Regions from separate parts of the Pseudarthrobacter sp. S6 genome, predicted to be linked through region 2. Evidence: riboswitches for the same ligand, from Rfam matches in the RefSeq annotation. Region 2 holds a riboswitch; the other holds the start of a gene.
What was found. A riboswitch is a leader RNA that binds a small molecule or an ion and turns the genes downstream of it on or off. The one in region 2 is predicted to bind cyclic di-AMP.
Positions count from the first base shown of each region.

Region 1: it holds a riboswitch for cyclic di-AMP, as region 2 does, so the genes downstream of both, ACQCS0_RS04055 (hypothetical protein) here and ACQCS0_RS04600 (peptidoglycan DD-metalloendopeptidase family protein) in region 2, are expected to answer to the same signal.

Region 1 is NZ_CP189581.1:813,131-817,336, reverse strand. Features, by position in the region: gene ACQCS0_RS04065 (response regulator transcription factor) at 1-521, shown strand, start outside; gene ACQCS0_RS04060 (HAMP domain-containing sensor histidine kinase) at 525-2,078, shown strand; cyclic di-AMP (ydaO/yuaA leader) riboswitch at 2,179-2,331, shown strand; gene ACQCS0_RS04055 (hypothetical protein) at 2,337-3,119, shown strand; gene ACQCS0_RS04050 (HAD-IA family hydrolase) at 3,204-3,920, opposite strand; partial or broken gene ACQCS0_RS04045 (VOC family protein) at 3,951-4,206, opposite strand, start outside.
Region 2 is NZ_CP189581.1:936,109-940,314, reverse strand. Features, by position in the region: gene ACQCS0_RS04610 (NlpC/P60 family protein) at 1-60, opposite strand, end outside; gene ACQCS0_RS04605 (NlpC/P60 family protein) at 232-924, opposite strand; cyclic di-AMP (ydaO/yuaA leader) riboswitch at 995-1,157, opposite strand; gene ACQCS0_RS04600 (peptidoglycan DD-metalloendopeptidase family protein) at 1,306-2,130, opposite strand; cyclic di-AMP (ydaO/yuaA leader) riboswitch at 2,134-2,352, opposite strand; gene ACQCS0_RS04595 (metal-dependent transcriptional regulator) at 2,508-3,203, opposite strand; gene serC (phosphoserine transaminase) at 3,481-4,206, shown strand, end outside.

The DNA of each region.
Region 1 (4,206 bases), 120 kb from region 2:
TGCTGCCAGGCTTCGACGGCGTTGAGCTGCTGGGCAGGATCCGCACCTTCGCCCCGGAGGTGCCTGCGCTTTTCCTGACCGCCAAGGACGCCGTCCAGGACAGGATCCTGGGTCTCGCGGCCGGCGGGGACGACTACGTGACCAAGCCGTTCAGCATGGAGGAGGTCCTGCTGCGGCTGCACCGCCTGGTCCAACGGTCCGGCGTTGCGGCGATGGACACAGCCGAACTTGTGGTGGGCGATCTTGTCCTCAACATCGACACCCGCGACGTGACCCGTGCGGGCGATGACCTCCAGCTCACGGCCACCCAGTTCGAACTGCTCCGGTACCTCATGGAGAATCCTAAACGCGTCATCAGCAAGGCCCAGATCCTTGACCGCGTCTGGAATTACGACTTCGGCGGCCAGGCCAACATCGTGGAACTCTACATCTCATATCTGCGAAAGAAAGTGGATGCCGTACATCCGCCCATGATCCACACTGTTCGCGGCGCCGGATACGTCATCAAGCCGGCGGACTAGGCCATGTCCTCACCGCGAGCAACCCCAACACCGGCCCGGAGCTGGCTGAAACCTGACACGTGGCATCTGCGCACGCGACTGATCCTGTTGGCCATGGCACTGCTGGTGGCCATCTGCGGCGCTGTGGGCCTGTTCAGTTACACTTCCATGGACAACTTTCTGACCGGCCAGCTGGATGAACAACTGAGCCAGGCCGCCAAACTCTCGAACGGTCCTGGCCGTCCGGGTTTGGGCGGATTCAACGGCCGGACAGACCCGCTCGACGCCCGCGGGCAGAGCGTGGGAACGCTGAATGCGCGGATTCTGGACGGCCAGATCCCCAGCGGCGGCTTCCTGAACTCGGACACCGCACGCCTGGCGCTCGACCCGGAAGATAAGCAAACCCTGCTGGCGCTGACCCGGACCGGCTTTCCTGTGGACCGTTCGCTGTCCAACGGGGATTACCGGATTGTGGCCGTGGACACCGGCTACGGCGATATCCTGGTCACGGGACTTCCGCTCGCTGCCAAGGAGAGCACGCTGACGTCGCTGGTCTGGACTTTTGTGTTCGTTTCCCTTGGCGGCCTGTCGCTGATCGGGCTGGCAGGAACCGTGCTCATCCGGCGCACCATGAAGCCGTTGGAGCAGCTTTCCGAGGTTGCAACCCGGGTGGCCCGGCTCCCGCTGGATGCGGGCGAGGTGGCACTCGCGGTGCGCGTCCCGCCGTCGAACTCCAACCCCGGAACCGAAGTGGGCAGCGTAGGACACGCCCTCAATCTGATGCTGGATAACGTCGCCAACGCACTCGAGGCGCGGCAGCGGAGCGAGACCAAGGTGCGGCAGTTCGTTGCGGACGCGTCCCACGAACTGCGCACCCCGCTGACCGCCATCCGCGGCTACACGGAGCTGATGCGGATGACCGAGGACTTCACGCCGGACGGCCGGAAATCCCTGGCGCGGGTCCAGAGCCAGTCCGAACGCATGACCACCCTGGTGGAGGACCTGCTCCTGCTGGCCCGGCTCGATGAGGGGCAGCCCCTGAAACTCAGTGAGGTGGACCTCACACAGCTTGTCATCGAAACCGTCAGTGACGAGAAAGTCATAGCCCCGGACCACCGCTGGCGCCTTGAACTGCCTGACGAACCGCTCGCCGTCACCGGTGATGCTTCCCAACTGCGTCAGGTGCTGGTCAACCTGCTCTCGAATGCGCGCAAGCACACGCCGCCCGGGACCACCGTGGTCACCGCCGTTACGAGATCTGCCGATGGCAGCGCAGCGGTGACGGTAACGGACGACGGCGGCGGCATCCCTGCGGAGTTCGTGGACCACATTTTCTCCCGGTTTGCCCGCGCAGACGCGGCCCGCAAGGGCACGGCACCGGCCTCGGGCTCCGGGGCATCGGAGGGCACCAGCGGCCTGGGCCTGTCCATTGTCCAGTCCATCATGGCGGCGCACGGCGGTAGCGTGGCCGTGACATCGCGGGCCGGGCGGACAGAGTTCGCCTTACTCCTCCCAGCCGGTGCGGTGGCGCAACCAGCTGAAGCGCGAGCACAGCAAGGCGACACACCGTCGTCGTGATTCCTGTTACCGAAATGTGACTTAAGCTTCCAGCTCCTGTACCGTCGAACAGGTGCGGATCCCGTTCGGGCCGCATATCCGGATGACGCCAAGCTCTGCCGCTTCCCGGATTCCCGTTTCAGAGGCAGAGGCGGGGGACCCACCGTCCCGGGCACCAAGTGCCCTTTGGGGTTAAGCCAACACGTGATTGTGCCGTGTGGCCGGATGCCCTCATCCGAACCCGACAGCTAACTCCGCAGGTGTGAGAGGCGATCCACCATGTCTGAATTCAAGGTAGAAACACGCCCGCAGGGCGACCCACAGTCCAACCGCCGCCGCAAGCAGACCCGCGTCGGTGCAGCTATGTCCCCACTGTCCAAGGCGGCCCGGATTCCCTCCGTGGGCCAGCGCGTCGCCGTGTTTGCGACGGCGTGCGCCCTCCTGGTGGGCGTCAGCGCCGCAGCACACGCTTCCGAATCCGCGTCGCTTGCAGCCAGCGCGGACCAGTCCGCCGAAGAAGCCAGCGCCCAGTCGAAGCTGAGCTTCGAAGCAGCCCAGATCCAGACCCCGGCCGCCCCGGGAGCTGCACCGGCCGAGATCAACGTCGCGCCCCAGGCTGCCGAACCGGCACCTGCCCCCGCACCTGCCCCGGAGGCCGTCCCGGCGCCGGCTCCCGAGGCCGTCCCGGCGCCGGCTCCCGAGGCCGTCCCGGCGCCGGCTCCCGAGCCTGTCCCGGCACCTGTTGTGGCAGTCAACGACCCCGCAGGAGCCCAGGCCTACGCCGCCGGTCAACTGGAGACCTACGGCTGGTCCGCTGACCAGATGCAGTGCCTGCAGACGCTGTGGACCAAGGAATCCGACTGGACCACCACGGCCACCAACGCCAGCAGCGGCGCGTACGGCATCGTCCAGTCGTTGCCCGCTGAGAAGATGGCGAGCGCTGGCGGGGACTACCTCACCAACTACCGCACGCAGATCAACTGGGGCCTGAACTACATCCAGGAGCGCTACCAGTCACCGTGCGGCGCCCTGAACTTCCACCTGTCGCACAACTGGTACTAGGCCGGCTGAGCGGCGGCGGCGGCCGGCGTCGCTGAGCTGCGCCAGCGGATCACGAAGCTGATCTGCCGGCGTTAAAGGCCGGCGTCAAAGCCGGAAAGAAATGATCTGCCGGCCCGCGGCGTCCGGTTCAACGGAGACTGTCACTGCACCGTAGTCCGGGATGTGGAGCACTCCTGCCGGCAATGCGCCTGTGTTGGGGCCCACGGCCACAGTCCGGATCCCCGCGGCAACACCTGCCGCAATTCCGGCGGGTGCATCCTCGAACACAAGGGCGTCCGCCGGCTGCACGCCCAGCAGCCCGGCTGCCTTCAGGTACCCTTCCGGGTGCGGCTTGCCCCGTGTGACCAGTTCCGCCGTCACGGCCGTGGCTGGCATGGCGAGTCCCGCGGCGTCCATGCGGATGTCTGCAAGGGTCCTGTCCGCTGAGGTCACCAGTGCCACGGCCTCGGCCGGGAGGCTTCGAAGCAGCTCGGCAGCCCCAGGCAACGCGACGATACCGGAAGTCCGCACCCTTTCCACGGCGCCGAGTTCGGCAGTGAGCGCCACAACGTCGGCTCCGGCCGGCGCGAACCGGCGCACCGTATCCGCGGCCTGGATGCCGTGCGAAGTGCGCAGGATTTCGGCGATGTCCAGACCATACTTGGCGGCGAATTCTCCCCATACCTCTTCTACCACTGCCGTGGAGTCCACCAAAGTGCCGTCCATATCGAAAAGGACGGCACGACAGGTCAGTGTTCGTGTGGCGGCAGGTGTTCGTGTGGCGGCAGGTGTTCGTGTGGCGGCAGGTGTGGGGATGTTCATGCTGCCTATTTTGCCTCACACGCCACGGGCTTAGGCGTCACGGCCCGGGATGTACTGCACCGCCCACTTGTTGCCGTCGGGATCCGCAAAGTAGACGAAGTGCCCCCCAGCCCTGCACGTCAATGTCGCTGACCTCCACCCCCTTGCCCTTGAGGTGGTCGTGGGCGGCCTGGATGTCACTGACCACCATCTGCAGGCTTGGCGCCGTGCCTGGAGGGGCGTCATTGAGGCCCTCGCCGAGACAGATGGAGCAGGCGGAACCCGGCGGGGTCAGCTGGACGAAGCG
Region 2 (4,206 bases):
CAGCGAGTTGGTCTTGGTGACCTCGGCGCGGTGCCGTGCAACAGTTGCACGTGTAGTCATTAATTTCTCTCTTTCGTTTTCCTCAGGACCGCGTGGGCAGCCCAAGGGCTTTGGACGCGCCGGCATCTTGGGGGTACGCCGGCACGCCCCGAACGGGGATTTAGCGAAAAGTTTCCGGCGAAGAATCCATTCCGTCAGCGCAGGGCTGCAGGAACTGCCGGATGGCGGGAACTACGGGGCCAGCGTGAAGAACGCGGACGAGCCCGTGGATGCCACGGAGTGGAGCAGGGTGCCCTGTGACGGGTTAAGTGCGCTGATCATCATGCCGTTGCCGACGTAAATGCCAACGTGGGCGCCGCCATTCTGCATGACCAGGTCACCGGGAGCCGGTGTGGCGGTGGGCCGCATGGCTGTCCAGGCATTGGTGCGGGGAATGCTGATGCCGGCCTGGGCGTAGACCCACTGCGTGAAGCCTGAGCAGTCCCAGCCGTTGGGAGTGGTGCCGCCCCAGACGTAGGGGTGGCCGATACCGGTGTAGGCAATTGCTGCCAGACCCGAAGCGGCGGCGGAGGAGACAGTGTCAGCGAGCTTGGAGGCGTCGGCGAGCTTGGAGGCCGCGGCCTCGGTTGCCGCAGCACCCTGAGCCCCGGTTTCGGAGGCCGTGGACTGCGCACGGACCGTCTCAACCTTCGGTGCCGGCGTGGTCTTGATCACGGGGCGCTCGAAGGAAACGGTAGCCGTGGGCGCCGCAGTTACGGCAAGTGCCGTCTGCGCGGAACCGGACTCGGTAGAGGCGGAAACACCGGCGGTGGTATCCGCGGCGTTGGCCGGAAGTCCCATGCTCAGGATCAGACCTGATGCAGCTGCGATAACAGCAGCCTGGCGACCTACGGTCCCGGCGTTGGCACTGACCGCCTTGGACACGGATCCCAAGGGGTTGGTGCGAACCGATAGTGCGCGGTGGCGCGCAGAATTATGGCGTGAAGACACGAAGGTAGCCTCTCCCAATGCCTGCGAGGTGAGCTGTCGGATTCGGATGGGAGTCACCCGGCCACGCTGCTTCACAGTGGAAGCTTTGCGACTTAACCCCAAGGCCTTCAGATTCGAAGACCAAAATTGGTTCCCCCGCCCCTGCCAGACGATGTCATGCGAACGGACCTTGAGCGGTGGCAGAGCTAGGCAATCCACTCAAGAACGTCAACTTCGGAAAAGTTGACGCGCTTTAGACGTTACATGAGTTCAGCGCCAATGTCACATTCAGGTCACGGCAGGTCGCGGCGATTCGAGAGTTTGCCATCATTTGATTCAGAGCCAGCCGCTGGGGTCAACGACTTCGCCGTTTACCTGGACCTCGAAGTGGAGGTGGCAGCCCGTGGAGGCGCCCGTGGTGCCGCTGAGGGCAACCACATCGCCGCGGCTGACCGTCTGGCCCATCTTGACGTTGGCGGAGGAGAGGTGGTTGTAAGTGGTTTCAAGGCCATTGCCGTGATCCACCACTACGCGGTTGCCGCCACCGTACTGGTGCCAGCCAACGAAGGTCACGGTGCCGCTGGCAGCAGCCAAGACAGAGGTTCCGCACTGCGCTGCGAAGTCCTGGCCACGGTGGAAGTCGCCGGAGCCGCCGGTGATAGGGCTGACCCGGAATCCGAAGGGAGAGACTGTAGCCAGCTGGGCCAGCGGCGGGCCGAGGCTTCCGGCAGAGGCGGCGCGGGTAATGGATCCCGCGGACTGGGCGCTCAGCAGCTGCTTTAGTTTGCCATCCGGATCACCTTGGGTTACCACGGACGAGCGGCTGAAATCTATTTGGGCGGCGGCTTCGGCCGTGACTTCAGGCTGCGGAGCCGCGGAAACGGCCGACGCGGCCTGGCCGGGTGCCGGAGTTGCCATCACGGGGCCGGTCACAGGAACCGTCACGGTGAGAGCCAGGCCAGTTGCCGCCAGGGCGATGCCGGCCTTCTGGCCCAGGCCACTGGCAGCGGCGAAGTCCGTCATCTGCCGGAAGGGTCCCCGGCGGCGGCGTGCTTCCCGCTGTGGGTCGCGGGGCCTCTCCGCGATGAAATCCTCGGCCACTCTCGGCGCCGAAGCGGGGCCAACCGCGCGACGGCGGCCCCTGGAGTATTGCGTGGTCAAGAATGTTCCTCTCTGGATAGCCTGCGAAGTTAGCTGTCGGATTCGGGTCGGAGAGTTCAAAGACCCGGTCCGCCGTGACAAGCACTTGACGCAGAGATATCCCGTGAGGATCCTTCGCTGGAAGAGGCTTGCTGCTGACGGACTTCACCCCAAGGCAGTCTCGCGACTGCCGGTTGTGGTTCCCCCGCCTCTGCCAGTTGGTGACTCGTGCACCTGATCCGCTGGCAGAGCTCGGCTCCGGACCAGGTAACGCTTTTGTATCGACGCTGCGTTTCAACTATAGGCGATTAAGTTGGACAGTAACAATTCCGTTATCTTTGCGGAACCTGGCGCCATTGCGCTAGGGCGCGGCCCCACGCGAGGGAGCCGACGTCCCGTCAGCGGATGGAAACGAAGACGTGCGATGCCACTTCCGGGGGCAGCTCGAGCGCCCCTTCTATGCCCGGAACCCGCACGGAGATGTACTCCCCCACGCGCTCCAGGGACACCGAGGCGCCGGGCCTGATTCCGCCCTCGTCCAACTGGACCAGCAACTCAGGCTCCACCTGGATGGGCTCGGCCAACCGGCTTACCGTCACGTTCGACGCCGGCCCGTAGGCCTGCATCGCGTCCAGGAGATTAATCACTCCGGCATCAGGCAGCGCCGACGCCGGCCCGCCCAGGGCCGCCAGCCCGGGGATGGGATTGCCGTAGGGAGAATCGGTGGGGTGGTTGAGCAATTCGTAAATGCGCTGCTCAACGCGTTCGCTCATCACATGCTCCCAGCGGCACGCCTCATCGTGGACGTAGGCCCAGTCCAGGCCAATCACGTCCGCCAGGAGCCGTTCCGCCAGCCTGTGCTTGCGCATCACTTCCGTGGCGCGCTTCCGCCCGGCCCCGGTCAGTTCCAGGTGGCGGTCTCCGGAGACCACCACCAGTCCGTCGCGTTCCATCCGGCCGATGGTTTGGGACACGGTGGGGCCGGAATGCCGCAGGCGTTCGGCGATGCGGGCGCGAAGAGCAACGATGTTCTCTTCTTCAAGCTCCAAAATGGTCCGAAGATACATCTCCGTAGTATCGATCAGATCCGTCATCCAGCTCAGCTCCTCGAGCGCAGTACCTTGCGTTGTCCCACCGTATCGCGTCCAGCACCGGCGAGGTCCGGTAAAAAGCTTAGCCTATTTTGAGTTTGTCCGGATAATCCCCGGACGGGGCCCACATGGTCTCATTGGCCGGACTATGACGGTGCCGGTTCCTGCCCACTCGAGGGGTTCAGGCAGAATAAGGGAGGCCCTTAATGCAGTCACTGCCGACTACCGGCCACCCCACCGTCCGGACGTGAGCGACGTCCATGTCGAAATTGGAGCCCCCGTGAGCGAAACCAGCATCACTATTCCTGCCGACCTCTTGCCAAAGGATGGACGGTTCGGCGCGGGACCGTCCAAGGTCAGGCCGGAGCAGCTCGAGGCGCTCTTAGCGGCGTCCAAGACCATCCTGGGCACCTCCCACCGCCAGGCCCCCGTCAAGAACCTCGTAGGCTCCGTCCGTGAAGGCCTCAGCCAGTTCTTCCGCGCCCCCGAAGGCTACGAAGTGGTCCTCGGCGTCGGCGGCTCTACAGCATTCTGGGACGTCGCCAGCTTCGGTCTGGTGGAGAAGAAGGCCCAGCACCTGTCCTTCGGCGAGTTCGGCTCCAAGTTCGCCTCGGCCACCAACAAGGCCCCGTTCCTGGACGCCTCCTCCATCATCACGTCCGAGCCCGGCACCCGCCCGGCATCGGCCGCCGAGGCAGGCGTGGATGTCTACGCCTGGCCGCAGAACGAAACCTCCACCGGCGTCGCGGCTCCCGTCAAGCGCGTCGCAGGCGCCGATGCCGGTTCCCTGGTCCTGGTGGACGCAACCTCCGCCGCCGGCGGCCTGGACGTGGACGTCTCCGAGGCCGACGTCTACTACTTCGCCCCGCAGAAGAACTTCGCATCCGACGGCGGCCTGTGGCTGGGCCTCTTCTCCCCCGCCGCGCTGGAACGCGCCGCCCGGATCAAGGCCAGCGGCCGCTGGATCCCGGATTTCCTGGACCTCCAGACCGCCATCGACAACTCC